One region of the Streptomyces sp. NPDC101194 genome, then DNA from elsewhere that is predicted to be linked to it. Evidence: riboswitches for the same ligand, from Rfam matches in the RefSeq annotation. Region 1 holds a riboswitch; each other region holds the start of a gene.
The links. A riboswitch is a leader RNA that binds a small molecule or an ion and turns the genes downstream of it on or off. The one in region 1 is predicted to bind thiamine pyrophosphate.
Positions count from the first base shown of each region.

Region 2: another riboswitch for thiamine pyrophosphate. It lies ahead of ACIRP2_RS34060 (thiamine ABC transporter substrate binding subunit); the one in region 1 lies ahead of thiC (phosphomethylpyrimidine synthase ThiC).
Region 3: another riboswitch for thiamine pyrophosphate. It lies ahead of thiO (glycine oxidase ThiO); the one in region 1 lies ahead of thiC (phosphomethylpyrimidine synthase ThiC).

Region 1 covers NZ_JBIWOS010000004.1:211,596-217,125, reverse strand. Annotated here, with positions in the region: gene ACIRP2_RS17600 (IclR family transcriptional regulator) at 1-283, shown strand, start outside; gene ACIRP2_RS17595 (SsgA family sporulation/cell division regulator) at 385-822, shown strand; gene ACIRP2_RS17590 (YibE/F family protein) at 903-2,225, opposite strand; TPP riboswitch at 2,296-2,429, shown strand; gene thiC (phosphomethylpyrimidine synthase ThiC) at 2,422-4,197, shown strand; gene ACIRP2_RS17580 (hypothetical protein) at 4,394-5,218, opposite strand; gene ACIRP2_RS17575 (metallophosphoesterase) at 5,401-5,530, opposite strand, start outside.
Region 2 covers NZ_JBIWOS010000012.1:230,454-235,983, reverse strand. Annotated here, with positions in the region: gene ACIRP2_RS34075 (SRPBCC domain-containing protein) at 1-143, opposite strand, end outside; gene ACIRP2_RS34070 (ABC transporter ATP-binding protein) at 349-1,374, opposite strand; gene ACIRP2_RS34065 (ABC transporter permease) at 1,377-2,990, opposite strand; gene ACIRP2_RS34060 (thiamine ABC transporter substrate binding subunit) at 3,119-4,231, opposite strand; TPP riboswitch at 4,305-4,421, opposite strand; gene rlmN (23S rRNA (adenine(2503)-C(2))-methyltransferase RlmN) at 4,463-5,530, opposite strand, start outside.
Region 3 covers NZ_JBIWOS010000001.1:1,090,018-1,095,547, forward strand. Annotated here, with positions in the region: gene pknB (Stk1 family PASTA domain-containing Ser/Thr kinase) at 1-1,513, opposite strand, end outside; gene ACIRP2_RS04780 (thiazole synthase) at 1,666-2,460, opposite strand; gene thiS (sulfur carrier protein ThiS) at 2,463-2,729, opposite strand; gene thiO (glycine oxidase ThiO) at 2,726-3,907, opposite strand; TPP riboswitch at 3,905-4,018, opposite strand; gene ACIRP2_RS04795 (hypothetical protein) at 4,070-4,414, shown strand; gene ACIRP2_RS04800 (NAD(P)/FAD-dependent oxidoreductase) at 4,443-5,530, shown strand, end outside.

The sequences.
Region 1 (5,530 bases):
CCGGCACCCGGTACGTCCGCTGACCCGCTATTCGGTGCGGGACCGCGCGTCGCTTCTCGAGCGATTGCGGTCGTTGGAACGAATGGAACCCGTCATCGAACGACAGGAGTACGCCCTGGGGACGGTCTGTGCGGCCATCCCGATCGCTGCCGGTTTCACTGCCGCAGCGATGGCGATTTCCGTACCCTTGGAGCAGGAAGACCGGTTGCTCCCCGCAGTCGAACAACTACGTTGCGAAGTTGCCAACCTCTTGCGCTCGTTCATGTTCTCTATCAGTATCTGAAAAATCACTCCTTGTGATCTGCTATCGCGTGCACCACGATGGCGTCAATAGGGCCACGGGGGATCATTCCTGGCCAGATTCATCTACTGCGGGGTTGAACGATGCGCGAGTCGGTTCAAGCTGAGGTCATGATGAGCTTCCTCGTTTCCGAGGAGCTCTCTTTTCGGATCCCGGTGGAGCTCCGGTACGAAGTGTGCGATCCGTATGCGATCCGGATGACCTTCCATCTGCCCGGCGACGCCCCCGTCACCTGGGCATTCGGCCGTGAGCTGCTGCTCGACGGCCTCAACAGCCCCAGTGGCGACGGCGATGTGCACATCGGGCCCACGGAGCCCGAGGGGTTGTCCGATGTACACATCCGTCTTCAGGTGGGCGCGGATCGCGCCCTCTTCAGGGCCGGTACGGCGCCGCTCGTGGCATTCCTCGACCGCACCGACAAACTCGTGCCGCTCGGGCAGGAGTGCACGCTGGGTGACTTCGAGGGCAATCTGGAAGAGGCCCTGGGCCGGATCCTCGCGGAGGAACAGAACGCCGGCTGAAGAGCGCGGCGCCGCAGGTCGGCCCGCCGGTCGAACACGACACCCGCCGAATGGGTGAATCACTCTCCGTGTTGAGGCGTTCAAGCCCTCGCCCTGCGACGGCGACCTTTCCCGGTCCGTACGGGTGCTGGAGCTCCGGCTTCCGCGCCGAGCCCCGTGCGGTCCGCGGAGACGACCAGCGCGGCGAGCACGGTCGTCACCGGTACCGAGGCGACCAGTCCGATCGAGCCGACCAGCGTACGTACGATCTCCTCCGCCACCAGCTCGCTGTTGGCCACCGTTCCCACGCTGCTCTGGGCGATCGAGAACAGCAGCAGCAGCGGCAGCGCGGCGCCCGCGTAAGCCAGTACCAGCGTATTGACGACCGACGCGATGTGATCGCGCCCGATCCTGATCCCTGCCCGGTAGAGACCCCGCGCACCCATCATCGGGTTCGCCTGGTGCAACTCCCAGACCGCAGATGTCTGGGTGACCGTCACATCGTCGAGCACCCCGAGCGAGCCGATGATCACACCGGCCAGCAGCAGACCGCTCATGTCGATGTGCGGGTACAGGCCGTGGATGAGGCCGGTGCTGTCATCGGTGTTGCCGGTCAGGCCGGCCCAGCCGATGAAGAGTGATCCGAGCAGCCCGATCAGCAGCAGGGAGATCAGGGTGCCGATGACGGCGACCGAGGTGCGGGCGGTCAGGCCATGGCACATGTAGAGCGCGATCAGCATGATCGCGCTGGCCCCGACCACTGCGACGAGCAGTGGATTCGAGCCCTGGAGGACGGCCGGGAGGATGAACAGCGTCAGCACGGCGAACGACACGGCGAGCGCGACCAGCGCCATCACGCCGCGCATCCTGCCCACCGCGACCACGACCAGGGCGAAGATCCCCGCCAGCAGCGTCATCGGGAACTTCCGGTTCACATCCGTCACCGAGTACTGCAGGTCATGGGGGGCGTCGGGGGCGTACGCCACGACCACTCCCTGCCCCTCGCGCAACTGACGCGGTGCGTCGGGGTGGACGATCTCGACGAAGGTGCGGCCCTTGTCGTGACCGGTCGTCACTTCGACGATGGCTTTCTCGCACAGCCCCGCCCCGCTCGCCGGCGGCGTCGTGGTGTCGCCACTGGTGGGGATCTGGGCGGCGTTCACTTCCTTGCAGTCCACTTTGTCGATCTTCACCACCTTGGCCTGCTGGGTCTGCCGGTCGAAACCGACACCGGTCCGCTCGTGCGGGGGCGCACCCCCCGGCCAGAGCGCCACCAGGCCGACGACGACCGCGGTGGCGAACGGGATCAGTACGGCGGCGATGACCTTGCGCAGATGCTTGGAGACGGGCGCGGCGGGGCCGTGTCCGTGTGAATGGCCGTGCTGATGGCCCTGCGGGTCGGGGTCGTTCTGGGGGGACGTCACCGGCCGATCATTGCAAGAAGAGAAGGGCCCTCTGTTCATTCCGCCGGACAGGGCGCTAGCGTGGGGGGACCTTTGCACACGCGGGAGCTCGGAGCACCGGGCTGAGAGGGCGCTGATATCCGTACATCTGTACGGGACAGGCTGCGCCGACCGCCGAACCTGTTACCGGGTAATGCCGGCGTAGGGAGTAGGTCTCATGACCACATCGGACGCACGCACGCCTGCCTCGAACCAGAGCGACGAGGCCGGGAAGTCCATCGGCTGGCACAAGGGGTACGTCCAGGGCTCACGCCCGGACCTCCGGGTGCCGGTCCGTCAGGTGCACCTCACCAACGGCAAGGACGTGACGCTGTACGACACGTCGGGGCCGTACACCGATCCCACCACCGAGACCGATGTCCGTCGCGGTCTCGCACCGCTGCGGGAGAACTGGATCACCGCGCGCGGTGACACCGAGGAGTACCCGGGCCGCCCGGGCCGCCCCGAGGACGACGGGCTCAAGCACACCTCGCCGCGTGGCGGACTGCGCAACCTCGACGCCGTCTTCCCCGGCCGCCCGCGGCTGCCCCGCCGCAGCCGGGACGGGCAGCCGGTCACCCAGCTCGCGTACGCCCGCCGGGGCGAGATCACTCCGGAGATGGAGTACGTGGCGCTCCGGGAGGACGTCGAACCCGAGGCGGTGCGCGAGGAGATCGCCGCGGGGCGGGCCGTGCTGCCGGCCAATGTCAACCATCCGGAGATCGAGCCGATGATCATCGGCAAGCGGTTCCTGGTGAAGGTCAATGCCAACATCGGCAACTCCGCGGTGACGTCCTCCATCGAGGAGGAGGTGGAGAAGATGACATGGGCGACGCGCTGGGGCGCCGACACGGTCATGGACCTTTCCACCGGACGCAACATTCACACCACCCGTGAGTGGGTTCTGCGCAACTCCCCCGTGCCGATCGGCACCGTTCCCCTCTACCAGGCCCTCGAAAAGGTCGACGGCAAGGCCGAGGAGCTGACCTGGGAGATCTACAAGGACACCGTCATCGAGCAGGCCGAGCAGGGCGTCGACTACATGACGGTCCACGCCGGCGTGCGTCTGCCGTACGTTCCGCTGACCGCTCGCCGCAAGACCGGCATCGTCTCCCGCGGCGGCTCGATCATGGCGGCGTGGTGCCTCGCGCACCACAAGGAGTCCTTCCTGTACGAACACTTCGAGGAGCTCTGCGAGATCCTCGCCACCTACGACGTGACGTACTCGCTGGGCGACGGGCTGCGCCCCGGGTCGATCGCCGATGCCAACGACGAGGCCCAGTTCGCCGAACTGCGTACGCTCGGTGAGCTGAACACGATTGCCAAGCGGTTCGGCGTGCAGACCATGATCGAGGGGCCGGGGCATGTCCCGATGCACAAGATCAAGGAGAACATCGACCTGCAGCAGGAGATCTGCGAGGAGGCGCCGTTCTACACGCTCGGCCCCCTGACCACCGATGTCGCTCCGGCGTACGACCACATCACCTCGGGCATCGGCGCGGCGATGATCGCCTGGTGGGGCACCGCGATGCTCTGTTACGTCACGCCCAAGGAGCACCTGGGCCTGCCCGACCGGGACGATGTGAAGACCGGCGTCATCACGTACAAGATCGCGGCCCATGCGGCGGACCTCGCCAAGGGGCATCCGGGGGCGCAGGACTGGGACGACGCACTCTCCGACGCCCGCTTCGAATTCCGCTGGGAGGACCAGTTCAACCTGGCTCTCGACCCGGTCACGGCAAGGGAGTTCCACGACGAGACGCTGCCGGCCGAACCCGCGAAGACGGCGCACTTCTGCTCGATGTGCGGCCCGAAGTTCTGCTCGATGAAGATCTCCCAGGACATCCGTCGTGAACACGGTGGTTCCCAGGCGGAGATCGACGCGGGCATGGCGGAGAAGTCCAGGGAGTTCGCCGCGGCGGGCAACCGCGTCTATCTGCCGATCGCTGACTGAGCCTGTCGCGCGGCGCCGGGGTGGCGAAGGTCTTTTCGCGGACTTTCGCCACCCGTCCGTCGCTCTCCGGGCGCGCAGTGTGACCGGGACGCGAGGGTTCCCAAGAGCCGGCGAACGAGAGCGTTCAGCAGACGGCCCCTCAAGATGGTTCTGCGGCGGGGAACTTACCGGTTGTCGTCGAGGCGACCGGACCTGGTCAGTCCGGTTCGTGCTCGGGCCCGCCGAAGTCGGGGCTGGTGAAGTCCGGGCTGGTGAACGTCGGGCGCGGGCCTGCCGCCGGGCCCTCGTCCGGGCTGGTGAAGTCCGGTCGGCTGTAGCCGACCTTCGGGATGCGGTTCGCCGATCGATGCGGTGTGCGCGACGCGCGGCCGGCCTCGGGGTCGGCGAGCGCGTCCCTGAGGAACGGCAGGATGCCGCGCTCCAGCAGTGCGTGGCGCCATGCCTCCCGGGCGCGCGCCACATCCTCCGGCAGTTCGTCCTCGGCGTCCTCGGAGGGCTGCGACGCCGACCCGTTGCGCAGCGCGGTGATGAGCAGTCCGATGGCGGCGGCGAGGATCGCGGCGGCCGTCACCGCCGCGAAGAACCAGCCCGCGGTGACCATGGTGGAGGCGAAGGACGGCGGCTGGCTGAGCAGTTTCAGCAGATAGCCGGCCAGCAGGAATATGAACGCGGCGGTGCCGGCGAGTACGGGCGCCAGGACCGTGACGACAGCCCCTATGCCGGCGCCCGACCGGTTCTGACGGCCGGTGCCGGGACCGACGTCCGAATCCTCGCCCGCTCCTTCGACCGGTCCACGCAGCTCTTGCCGGGCTTTCACATAGTGCTCGTACTCGGTGGCGGCCGTGGCGGTGATCAGCGCCGTGGCGTCCAGCGCCATGGTGCGCAGCTGGACGGCATTGAGCCGCTCGCCGACCGCGGCCAGATCCGGTCGTTCATGTGCGTGGCGCAGTGCGTCGTCGAGGATCCGCTCGTACTCGGGGCGGTCCTCGGTCAGCAGGTGCGGAGCGCTTTTCATGTGCATCCCCCGATGCTCCGTTGGGCCTGATTACCCGCTCGGACCGGGCAGTTGGGCGGAAACGGAGGAGAGCCTGCTACTGATACGCCGATGGTAGAGCGCCCACGGCACGGGGTGACAGGGGGTTTCCGGAAATAGGCCCAGTGATCGGCGTGGTCAGGTCGTGGAAGCGTCTTCCCGGAAGAACGTCAGTCATGCAGGGGCAGTTGGACGACCAGCAGCTTTCCGGCCATGGTCACTCCGCCGTCCATGGCGATGGCGAGGCCGTCCGCGTAGACGTGCGGTCCTTCGACCACGGGGCCGGAACTGTCCTCTCCG
Region 2 (5,530 bases), on a different contig from region 1:
GACACCCGGTCGAGCGGGACCTCGGCGTCCCCGCCGTACCAGGCGGCGAAGTGCTCGGGTGTCGTCCAGGCCTCGAAGACCCGTTCCCGCGGGGCGTCGAGGACGCGGGTGAGGTCGATGCCCTCGCGTGCTGACTCGGTCATTGTTCCCGTCCTTCCCGGAATCCTTCCGGACCTGGCGCGTCTCCTCCCCCAGCTTGCACGCAGACCACTGCTCCGACCCGGCGCGCGCCTTCCACCCGGCGCGCTCCGGCAGTTCCGGAGACCGGAAAGGGGCGGACCGGAGCGCCGGACGCGCCTCGGCCGGTCCAGTGAACGCGGCCACGGCCGGCGCCGGCCGCACGACCGGTCAGAGAACGGCGGGCAGCACGACGGTCTCCGTCGCGTCGAAGCCGACCCCCACCGTCGCGCCCTCCTCGGGCGCGTCCCGCAGCGCGCACTCCGCCTCCAGGACCGGACCGTGCTCCGGCATCAGCCGTACGGCGACGTGGTTGCCCCGGAACGTACGCGTCCCGACCGTGCAGCGCAGCCCCTCGTCCGGGGCACCGATCCGGACCCCGGCGGGACGCACCAGCAGGTCGCACGCCCCCTGCGGCGAGCCCTCGGCCACCGGGACCCTGCCCCACACCGTGTCGGCGGCCGTGCCGGACACCGTCGCCTCCACCACGTTGTCGAAACCGAGGAACCGGGCGACGAAGGCGGACGCCGGCCGCTGCCAGACCTCCAGCGGGGTGCCCACCTGCGCGATCCGGCCTTCGCGCATCACCACCACCCGGTCGGCCAGGGCGAACGCCTCGCCCTGGTCATGGGTGACGGCGAGCACCGTCGTGCCCAACCGTCCGAAGAGCGTCCGCAGTTCGACGACGAGCCGCTCGCGCAGGCCTCGGTCGAGCTGGCCGAGCGGCTCGTCCAGCATCAGCAGCTTGGGGCGCGGGGCGAGGGCCCGCGCGAGGGCCACCCGCTGCTGCTCACCGCCGGACAGCGCGGCGACGGCCCGGCGCTCCGCGCCGGGCAGGCCCACCAGGTCGAGGAGTTCCGCGACCCTGAGCTCCTGGTTCCGCCGCGAGATCCCACGCATCCGCAGCCCGAAGGCGACATTCGCGCCGACGTCCCGGTGCGGGAACAGTTGGTGGTCCTGGAACATCAGGCCGAGACCACGCCGGTGCACCGGCACCCCGGCCTGGTCCGCGCCGTCCAGCAGCACCCGGCCCCCGTCCGGCGGACGCAGCCCGGCGACCACCCGCAGCAGGGTCGACTTGCCGCTCCCGCTCGGCCCCAGCACGCACACGATCTCGTGCTCGGCGACGTCGAGATCCACCCTGTCGAGTGCTGCCCGCTCACCGAAGCGAACCGTGGCCGATTCCAGTGTCAGCATCCCTAGAACTCCCCGGATCGGTCGGTACGGATACGTTCGAGCAGCAGCAGCGAGACGGCGCAGACCACCATCAGAATGGTGCTCAGCGCCATCGCCTGGCCGTAGTTGAGCTCCCCGGCCCGCCCCAGCAGGCGGGCCACCGCGACCGGCAGCGTCGGGCGGTCGGGCCGCGCGATGAACACCGTCGCGCCGAACTCACCGAGCGACACGGCGAACGCGAAGCCGGCCGCGACCAGCAACGCGCGTCGCACCAAGGGCAGATCGACCTCCCGCCAGGCCCGCAGCGGGGACGCCCCGAGCACCGCCGCCGCCTCCCGCAGCCGGCCGTCCACCGCCCGCAGGACCGGCAGCATCGTCCGTACGACGAAGGGCACACCGACCAGCGCCTGGGCCAGCGGCACCAGGATCCATGAAGTCCGCAGGTCCAGCGGGGGCTTGTCCAGCGTGATCAGGAAGCCGAAGCCGACGGTGACCGCGGAGACCCCGAGCGGCAGCATCAGCAAAGCGTCGAAGCCGCGGACGAGCCGCCCGGCGCGCCGGGTCAGCGCCGCGGCGGCGAGCCCGCCGACGACCAGCGCGACGACCGTCGAGACCAGGGCGTACTGCAGTGAGTTCCGGATCGCTTCGAGCGGCGCGACGAGGAAGGTACCGCCGCCCGCGTCCACGGACCGCAGGGCACGGTAGAAGTCCAGGCCATGGCCCCCGGGAGTGTCCAGCGAGCGTTCCACCAGTACCCCGAGCGGCAGCAGTATCAGCAGCAGCACGGTCAGCAGCACCCCGCCGAGGAGCGACCACTGCCCGGCACCACGAGGCCTGCGGGCGGTCCGTGCCGGATCGACCAGCTTCAGCGCGGTCTCCCTGCGCCGTACGGTCCACGCGTGCACGGCGAGGATCGCTCCGACGGCGGCGAACTGCACCAGCGTCAGTACGGCGGCCGTCGGCAGGGCGAGCAGTTGGGCGGTCTGCCGGTAGATCTCCACCTCCAGCGTGGCGTAGCCCGGACCGCCGAGGATCTGCACGACCCCGAAGGAGGTGAAGGTGAAGAGGAAGACCATCAGCGCGGCGGCGGCCACGGCGGGTGCCAGGGCCGGCAGGGTGACCCGCCGCCAGGCGGCGAACCGTCCGGCGCCCAGCACCCGGGCGGCCTCCTCCTGCCGCGGGTCGAGCTGTGACCACAGCCCGCCCACGGTCCGCACGACCACCGCGTAGTTGAAGAAGACGTGGGCGAGCAGAATCGCCCAGACCGTGGTGTCGAGCCGTACGCCCCAGAGCTGGTCGAGGAACCCGCCGCGTCCCAGCAACGCCAGGAAGGCCGTCCCGACGACGACGGTGGGCAGGACGAACGGAACGGTGACGACCGCCCGCAGCAGTTGCTTCCCGGGGAAGTCGAGACGGGCGAAGACATAGGCGCCGGGCAGCGCGATCAGCAGGGTCAGCGCGGTCGAGGCGAGCGCCTGCCAGGTGGTGAACCAGAGGACGTCACGGATGTCCGGCCGGGTCAGCACCTCGCCGATCCGGCCGAACTGCCAGACGCCGTCCGTCTTCAGCCCGCGGGCGACGATGGCGGTGACGGGGTAGGCGAAGAACAGCGCGAAGAACGCGACGGGCACGGCCATCAGGCCGAGCCGCACCGCGCTCCCGCGCCACGCCTTCGCGCGCACCGGGTCCACGCGCCCAAAACGGCCGCGCGGCTCCTCGTGCGCACCCTTCCCGCCCGCGTCCGATCCGCGTACGGGAGTCTTCGCTACTTCACTACGAGCGAGGACCACGACTGGACCCACTGCTCACGGTTCTTGGAGATCCGATCAGGGGCGACGGTCGTCGGCCTGTCGATCGTCGCGCCGAACTTCGTGAAGAGCTCCGGCAGTTCCGCACCCTTGGTGACCGGGTTCACGAACATGTTGAGCGGCATGTCCTCCTGGAACCGCTTGCTGATCAGGAAGTCCAGCAAGGCCTTGCCGCCCGCCTCGTTCTTCGCGCCGTTCAGCAGACCGGCGAACTCGATCTGCCGGAAGCAGGTCCCGGTGGCGACGCCGGTGGGGGCCTCGGCCGGCTGCGGCTTCGCGTAGAGCACCTCGACCGGCGGACTGGAGGCGTACGAGACGACCAACGGGCGGTCGGCCTTGGCCTTACGGCCGCCCGCGGATCCGGAGAACTCCTCGTTGTAGGCCTGCTCCCAGCCGTCGACGACCTTGACGCCGTTGCTCTTCAGCTTCTTCCAGTAGTCCTGGTAGCCCTTGTCGCCGTAGGTGGCGACGGTACCGAGGAGGAAGCCGAGGCCGGGCGAGGAGGTCGCGGCGTTCTCCGTGACGAGGAGGTTCTTGTACGCGGGCTTCGCCAGGTCGTCGAAGGACCGCGGCGGTGCCAGCTTCTTGTCGGCGAAGTACTTCTTGTCGTAGTTGACGCAGATGTCGCCGGTGTCGATCGGGGTGACCCGGTGCTCGGTGCCGTCCAGCCGCGTGTCGGCCGCCACCCGGTCGATACCCTTCGCCTCGTACGGCGTGAAGAGCCCGCTGTCCAGGGCCCGGGAGAGCAGGGTGTTGTCGACGCCGAAGAACACATCGCCGCGCGGGGACCCCTTGGTCAGGATCTCCTGGTTGAGCGCGACACCGGCGTCGCCGCTCTTCAGCACCTTGACGGTGTAGCCGGTCTCCTTGGTGAACTCCTTCAGCACGTCGGGGGAGGCGTTGAAGGAGTCATGGCTGACGAGCGTCACGGTCTTCGAGCCGGAGCCCTTCGTGCCCCCGGAACCGGAGGCGGACTTGTCGGAACTCCCGCATCCGGCCAGTGCCGTGACGCCGAGCGCGGCAGCGGCAGCGGTCGCCGCGAGCTGCTTGGTTCTGCGTGTGGTGCTCATTGTGGATTCCTCCTGGGTTTTGGCCAGGAAGAGACGCGGCCCCGCCCGCGCAATGCGGGCAGGGCGCAACAGCATGAGTTGATGACCGAACTTCCTACCCGGAATGACCCGGGCGAGGTTCAGAGGGTCTGCGGACGACCTGTCCTCGGTGCCGCACTCTCAGCGCTGTGGCGCTCCCCTGTCGGAATATGAAGTTGATTTCAGGCCCAGGTTACACGGGCCGCCCCGGCCTCAGCGCTCGGCCGCCGCCAGCTGTCCGCAGGCTCCGTCGATCTCCTGGCCGCGGGTGTCCCGCACCGTCACCGGCACCCCGTGGGCCGCGATCGCCTCGACGAAGGCCTTCTCGTCCTCGGGCCGCGAGGCGGTCCACTTGGAGCCGGGCGTCGGGTTCAACGGGATCAGATTGACGTGCACCCGCTTGCCCTTGAGGAGCCGGCCGAGCAGGTCACCGCGCCACGCCTGGTCGTTGATGTCCCGGATCAGCGCGTACTCGATGGAAACGCGGCGGCCGGACTTCTCCGCGTACTCCCACGCCGCGTCCAGCACCTCGCGCACCTTCCACCGCGTGTTCACGGGGACGAGCGTGTCGCGCAGTTCGTCGTCCGGGGCGTGCAGGGACACGGCGAGACGGCACTTGAAACCCTCGTCGGCGAAGCGCAGCATCGCGGGCACCAGCCCCACGGTGGAGACGGTGATCCCGCGCTGCGAGAGCCCCAGGCCGTCCGGCTCCGGGTCGGTCAGCCGACGGATCGCGCCGACCACCCGGTTGTAGTTGGCGAGCGGCTCGCCCATGCCCATGAAGACGATGTTGGAGAGCCGTGCCGGGCCTCCGGGAACCTCTCCGTCGCGCAGGGCCCGCATGCCGTCCACGATCTGGTGAACGATCTCGGCGGTCGACAGATTGCGGTCGAGACCGGCCTGCCCCGTCGCACAGAACGGGCAGTTCATCCCGCATCCCGCCTGAGACGAGATGCACATCGTCACCCGCTCCGGGTAGCGCATCAGAACGGACTCGACGAGCGTCCCGTCGTGCAGCTTCCACAGCGTCTTGCGCGTGGTGTCGTCGTCACAGCTGATGTGGCGGACCACGGACATCAGGTCGGGGAACATCGCCTCGGCGAGCTTGTCCCGCGAACCGGCCGGGATGTTGGTCCACTCGGCCGGGTCGTGCGCGTACCGCGCGAAGTAGTGCTGCGAGAGCTGCTGGGCGCGGAACGGCTTCTCGCCGATCGCGGCGACCGCTTCCTTGCGCTCGGCGGGTGTGAGGTCGGCGAGGTGCCGCGGCGGCTTCTTGGCTCC
Region 3 (5,530 bases), on a different contig from region 1:
TGCTGACCACCAGGGCGACCGCGGAGTCCGGGTGACGCTCGGTGCCCGCCTCGGGGTCCGTACGGATCACCTCGCCCCGGTCCGTCTCCTCGCTGAACTCCTTGGTGACCATGCCGGGCACCAGGCCGGCCTTCTCCAGCTCACGTCTGGCATCGGCGAGCGCGAGGCCCTCGACATCGGGCACCTTCACGATCTCGGGGCCGCGCGAGACGACCAGCGTCACCGCGTCGTTCCCCCGGATGCGGGCGCCGGAGCCGGGGTCGCTGCTGATGACCTTGCCGCGCGGCACGGTGTCGCTGTAGTCCCGCTCGACGCCCTTGAGCTCCAGGCCCGCGTCCGAGAGCCGCTTCTGGGCGGTCTTCTCCGTCTGTCCGAGCAGTGAGGGGACCCGGGTGAACTGTCCGGAGTTGATGTACCAGATTCCGGTGCCGACCCCCAGCGCCAGCAGCACGGCGACGACCGCGGCTATGACGGAGCGTCGCGGATCGAGTCGGCGCCGACCCTCCCGTGCGGGCTGCGTCGGTATCGGCGGCGGTATTTCCAGCCGGCTGGTGTGGTGGGCGACGCCCTGGTCGGCCGGGAGCAGCCGGGGGATCACGCTCGTGCGGTCCTCGGCGGCGTCGTGCGCCTCGGCGAGGGCCTGCGGCGGTACGGCGTCGAGCTGGGCGTCGGTGAGTCCGGAGCGGGCCTCCCGGGTCTCGGCGAGCAATGCCACCGCGTCGAACGGGCGCGTCTCGGGGTTGCGGGCGGTGGCGCTCGCCACCAGGTCGTCGAGCTCGACGGGGAGGCCCGCGACGGCGGCCGACGGGGCCGGGACGTCCGCGTTGAGGTGCTGGTAGATGACCTGGGCGGGGGTGTCACCGGCGTGCGGCTTGGACCCGGTCAGCATTTCGTACAGGACGACACCACAGGCGTACACGTCGGTGCGGGTGTCCGCCGTGCCGTGCTCTATCTGCTCGGGGGCGAGATAGGAGACGGTGCCCAGGACGGACCCGGTGGTGTTGGTGACGGCGCCCACGGCCCGCACGAGCCCGAAGTCGGCGACCTTGACCCGGCCGTCGTCCCCTATGAGGACGTTCTCCGGCTTCATGTCGCGGTGCACGAAGCCCGCCCGGTGCGCGGCGCCGAGGGCGGCGAGAACGGGTTCCAGGATGTCCAGTGCCGCCCTCGGCTGAAGGGCGCCGCGATCGCGCAGTACGTCGCGCAGGGTGCAGCCCGCGACGTACTCCATCGCGAGGTAGACGTACTGCCCCTGGGCGCCCTGGTCGAAGACCGCGACCACATTGGGGTGCGCCAGCCGGGCCACGGACTTGGCCTCGCGGATGAAGCGCTCCACGAACGAGGCGTCGGTGGCGAGTGCCGGGTGCATCACCTTGAGGGCGAGCACCCGGTCGAGCCGGGTGTCCACGGCCCGGTAGACCGTGGCCATGCCGCCCACGGCGATGCGGGCATCGACGCGGTAACGGCCGTCGAGCAATTGCCCGACGAGAGGGTCCTGGAGGGTCGTATCCACGCATGCGAGTCTACGAGCAGCCACGGACACGACCCACTGGCCGGGGCACAGCCGGGGCAGTACTGCAGCCGAGCCGTGACAGGGACATGCGCTCCGAGGCGTCCTGGCGGGTCACGGTCGCGCCCCGCCGGGCCGCGGTGGGGTCCGGCGGGTCAGAACGCCGGACGTTCCGGGTCCAGCACCGCGCGCCCCTCCACCGGAGACGAAGCCTCGGCGAAGTGCCGGCGCGGGATCCGGCCCGCGCGGTACGCCAGCCTCCCGCCCTCCACCGCGTGCCGCATCGCCGCGGCCATCAGCTCGGGTTCCTGGGCCCGGGTCACCGCGGAGGCCAGCATCACCGCCGCGCACCCCAGCTCCATCGCGAGCGCCGCGTCCGACGCCGTTCCGGCGCCCGCGTCGAGGATCACCGGCACCCGGGCCTGCTCGACGATCAGCTGGAAGTTGTGCGGGTTGCGGATGCCGAGGCCGGAGCCGATGGGGGAGCCGAGCGGCATGATCGCCGCGCAGCCCACGTCCTGGAGCCTGCGGGCCAGCACCGGGTCGTCATTGGTGTAGGGCAGCACGGTGAAGCCGTCGTCCACCAGGGTCTCGGCGGCGTCCAGGAGCTCGATCGGATCGGGCAGCAGGGTCCGCTCGTCGGCCACGACTTCCAGCTTGATCCAGTCGGTGCCGAGCGCCTCGCGGGCCAGTCGGGCGGTCAGCACGGCCTCACCCGCGGTGAAGCAGCCCGCCGTGTTGGGCAGCACGCGGATGGAGAGCCGCCGGAGCACGGAGAGCACCGAGCCCTGCACGGTCGGATCGAGGCGGCGCATCGCGACGGTGGTCAGTTCGGTACCGGAGGCGGTCAGCGACCGTTCGAGCACGTCGAGGCTGGGTGCCCCGCCGGTCCCCATGATCAGCCGGGAGCCGAAGGCGGTGTCGCCGAGGGTGAAGAGGTCGTCGGACACGGTCAGCCTCCCTGGACCGCGGTCAGGACCTCGACGCGGTCCCCGTCACCGAGCACGGCGGCGGACCACCGGCCGCGCGGGACGACGGTCTCGTTGACGGCGGCCGCGACGCCGGAGTGCGCGGCGGTCAGGGTGGCGACGAGGGCGTCCAGGGTGGTGCCCGCGGCGAGCGGGCGGACCTCGCCGTTCACGGACACGGACACGGACAGGGGTGCGGGGCCGGGCTCTGGGGTGGAATCCGGCACGGAGAGGGGCGTGGGCTCGGTCATGCGGGCTGCTCCTGACGTACGGGGGCGGCGGGCGAGAAACGGAACGGGGTGAAGGGGCGGGCCGGCTCGGGCAGCTCGCCACCGGTGAGGAGTTCCGCCATGACGTCACCGGTGATGGGGGTGAGCAGCACCCCGTTGCGGTGGTGGCCGGTGGCGAGGTGGAGGCCGGGCAGGGCGGTGGGGCCGAGCAGCGGCGCGTTGTCGGGAGAGGCGGGGCGCAGGCCGGCGCGGGTCTCGGTGAGCGGCAGTTCGGTGACGCCCGGTACCAGTTCGTGGGCGTCCCGCAGCAGTTCGTAGACGCCGCCCGCGGTGACGGTGGTGTCCCAGCCCATCTCCTCGCTGGTGGCGCCGACGACCAGTTCGCCGTTCTCGCGCGGTACGAGATAGACATGGCTGCCCCGGACCACGGCCCGGACCGTCCGGGTGAGGAAGGGCGCGTACGCGGCGGGCACCGTCAGCCGCAGCACCTGCCCCTTCACCGGACGGACCGGCGGCACGACCTCGTCCGGCAGTCCCGGGAGCCTGCCGCTCAGACTGCCCGCGGCGAGCACGACCTGGTCGGCGGTGAGTTCCGTGCCCCCGGCGAGCACGGCTCCGGCGGCCCGGTCGCGGATCACCGTCAGGCGCTCCGCCCAGCCGCGGTGGAAGAGCACCCCGGCCCGCTCGCAGGCGGTCAGCAGAGCGGCGGCCAGCCGGCGGGGATCGACCTGGTGGTCGCCGTCGACCCGCAGACCGCCGCGGACGCCCGGCGCGAGCATCGGCTCCAGGCGGCGGCATTCGCGGCCGGTGAGCCACTCCGACTCCAGGCCGGAACGCTGTTGCAGGGCGTGCAGTTCCCGCAGATGGGCGCGGTCGTCGGAGTCCAGCGCGACGGCCAGCGTGCCGCAGGCGCGGAAGCCGGTCTCCCGCCCGCTCGCCGCCTCCAGTTCGGCCGCGAAGCCGGGGTAGCGGGCGGCCGAGGCGACATTGAGGCCCAGCAGCATCTCTTCGCCGTAGTGGAGTTCGGTGACCGCGGCCAGCATGCCGGCCGCCACCCCGGCGGCCCCGCCGCCCGGTTCGGGGTCGACGACCGCGATGCGCAGTCCGCGTTGCGCGGCCCGCCAGGCGGTCACCAGACCGATGATCCCGCCCCCGATGACGAGGACGTCGGATCCGTTTCCGTTCCGTGCAGAACGCATGGGCGTCCAGCCCCTCCCTTCGCCGGCATGACCCGGATCAGGTTCGTACGGTCGGAGGCCGTCCCAGCCTCCCTCTCAGCCCGGTGCGTCCGGGCTCCCGCGAGTGCTTTACGTTGGCCACCCTAAACCCCGTCCCTCCGGACCAGTAAGGGAGTGGCCACCGTGGCCCGTTCGCTCGACGGACTCGTCCTCGCCCCGGTCGCCGACCAGGCGCCCGGCCAGGTCGGCACCCGTACCCGCTTCACCTACCACGAGGAAGCCGGCCGGATCTGGGCCGAGTACGCGGGCGGCGACGTGGTGCGCGGCCATCTCGTCGGCACCCGGGACGGTGACACCCTGGACTTCCGGTACGTCCAGCTGAAGCAGGACGGCACGACGTCCAGCGGCCACTGCGTCTCCACCGTCGTCGACCTCCCGGACGGCCGGGTCCGGCTGGACGAGCGGTGGGCATGGGAGTCGCAGGAGGGCAGTGGGACGAGCACCGTCGAGGAACTCACTCTTTCCTGACGGTCCGTCAGATGTTTATGGTGTACGGGTGAGCGATCAGCAGCAGACAGAGCAGCCGGACCGGCGGGCAGAGCGCCGCGCCGTCATCGTCGGTGCGGGCATGGCCGGGGTGCAGACCGCGGTGGCCCTGCGGGAGCAGGGCTTCACCGGCCCCGTCACCCTGATCGGTGCCGAACCGCACCAGCCCTACGACCGGCCCCCGCTGTCCAAGGCGGTACTGCTGGGCGAGGCCGAGGGCTCCGCGTTCGACGTCGACTTCGAGGCACTGGACATCGAACTGCGGCTGGGGTGCGAAGTCACCGGTGTGCGGCCCGGGGAGCACGAGCTGGACACGCCGTCAGGGCCTGTTCCCTACGACGTCCTGGTGGTCGCGACCGGCGCCGAGCCGATCGTCCTGCCCGGTACCGAAGGCGTCCCCGGTGTCCATCTGCTGCGTACCCTCGACGACGCGGCACGACTGCGGCCCGTCCTCGACGAGCGGCACGGCGTCGTGGTCGTCGGAGCGGGCTGGATCGGCGCGGAGTTCGCCACCGCTGCCCGCGCCGCGGGTTGCGCGGTCACCGTCGTCGAGGCGGCCGACCGGCCGCTCGCCGGCGCGATGCCCGCCGAGGTCGCCGCCCCGATGGCCGCCTGGTACGCCGAGAGCGGCGCCGAACTCCTCACCGGGGCCCGGGTCGAGCGCATCGAACCCGGCCGTGTGATCCTCGCGGACGGCCGCGCGATCCCGGCCGGAGCGGTCGTCGTCGGCATCGGCGCACGGCCCGCCACCGGCTGGCTGGCCGGTTCCGGCATCACGCTCGGCCCCGACGGATCGGTGACCGCCGACGATGCGCTGCGCACCTCGCAGCCCGATGTGTACGCGGTCGGCGACTGCGCCTCGTTCCCCTCCGCCCGATACGGCGAACGGCTTCTCGTCCACCACTGGGACAACGCCCTCCAGGGCCCGCGCACCGCCGCCGCGAACATCATCGCGGCAGGGGCCGACGACGGTCCGGCGCCGCGGACGTACGACCCCGTGCCGTACTTCTGGTCCGAGCAGTTCGGCCGGTTCGTGCAGTACGCGGGCCACTGTGCGGCGGCCGACACCCTGCTGTGGCGCGGCGATCCGGCGGAGCG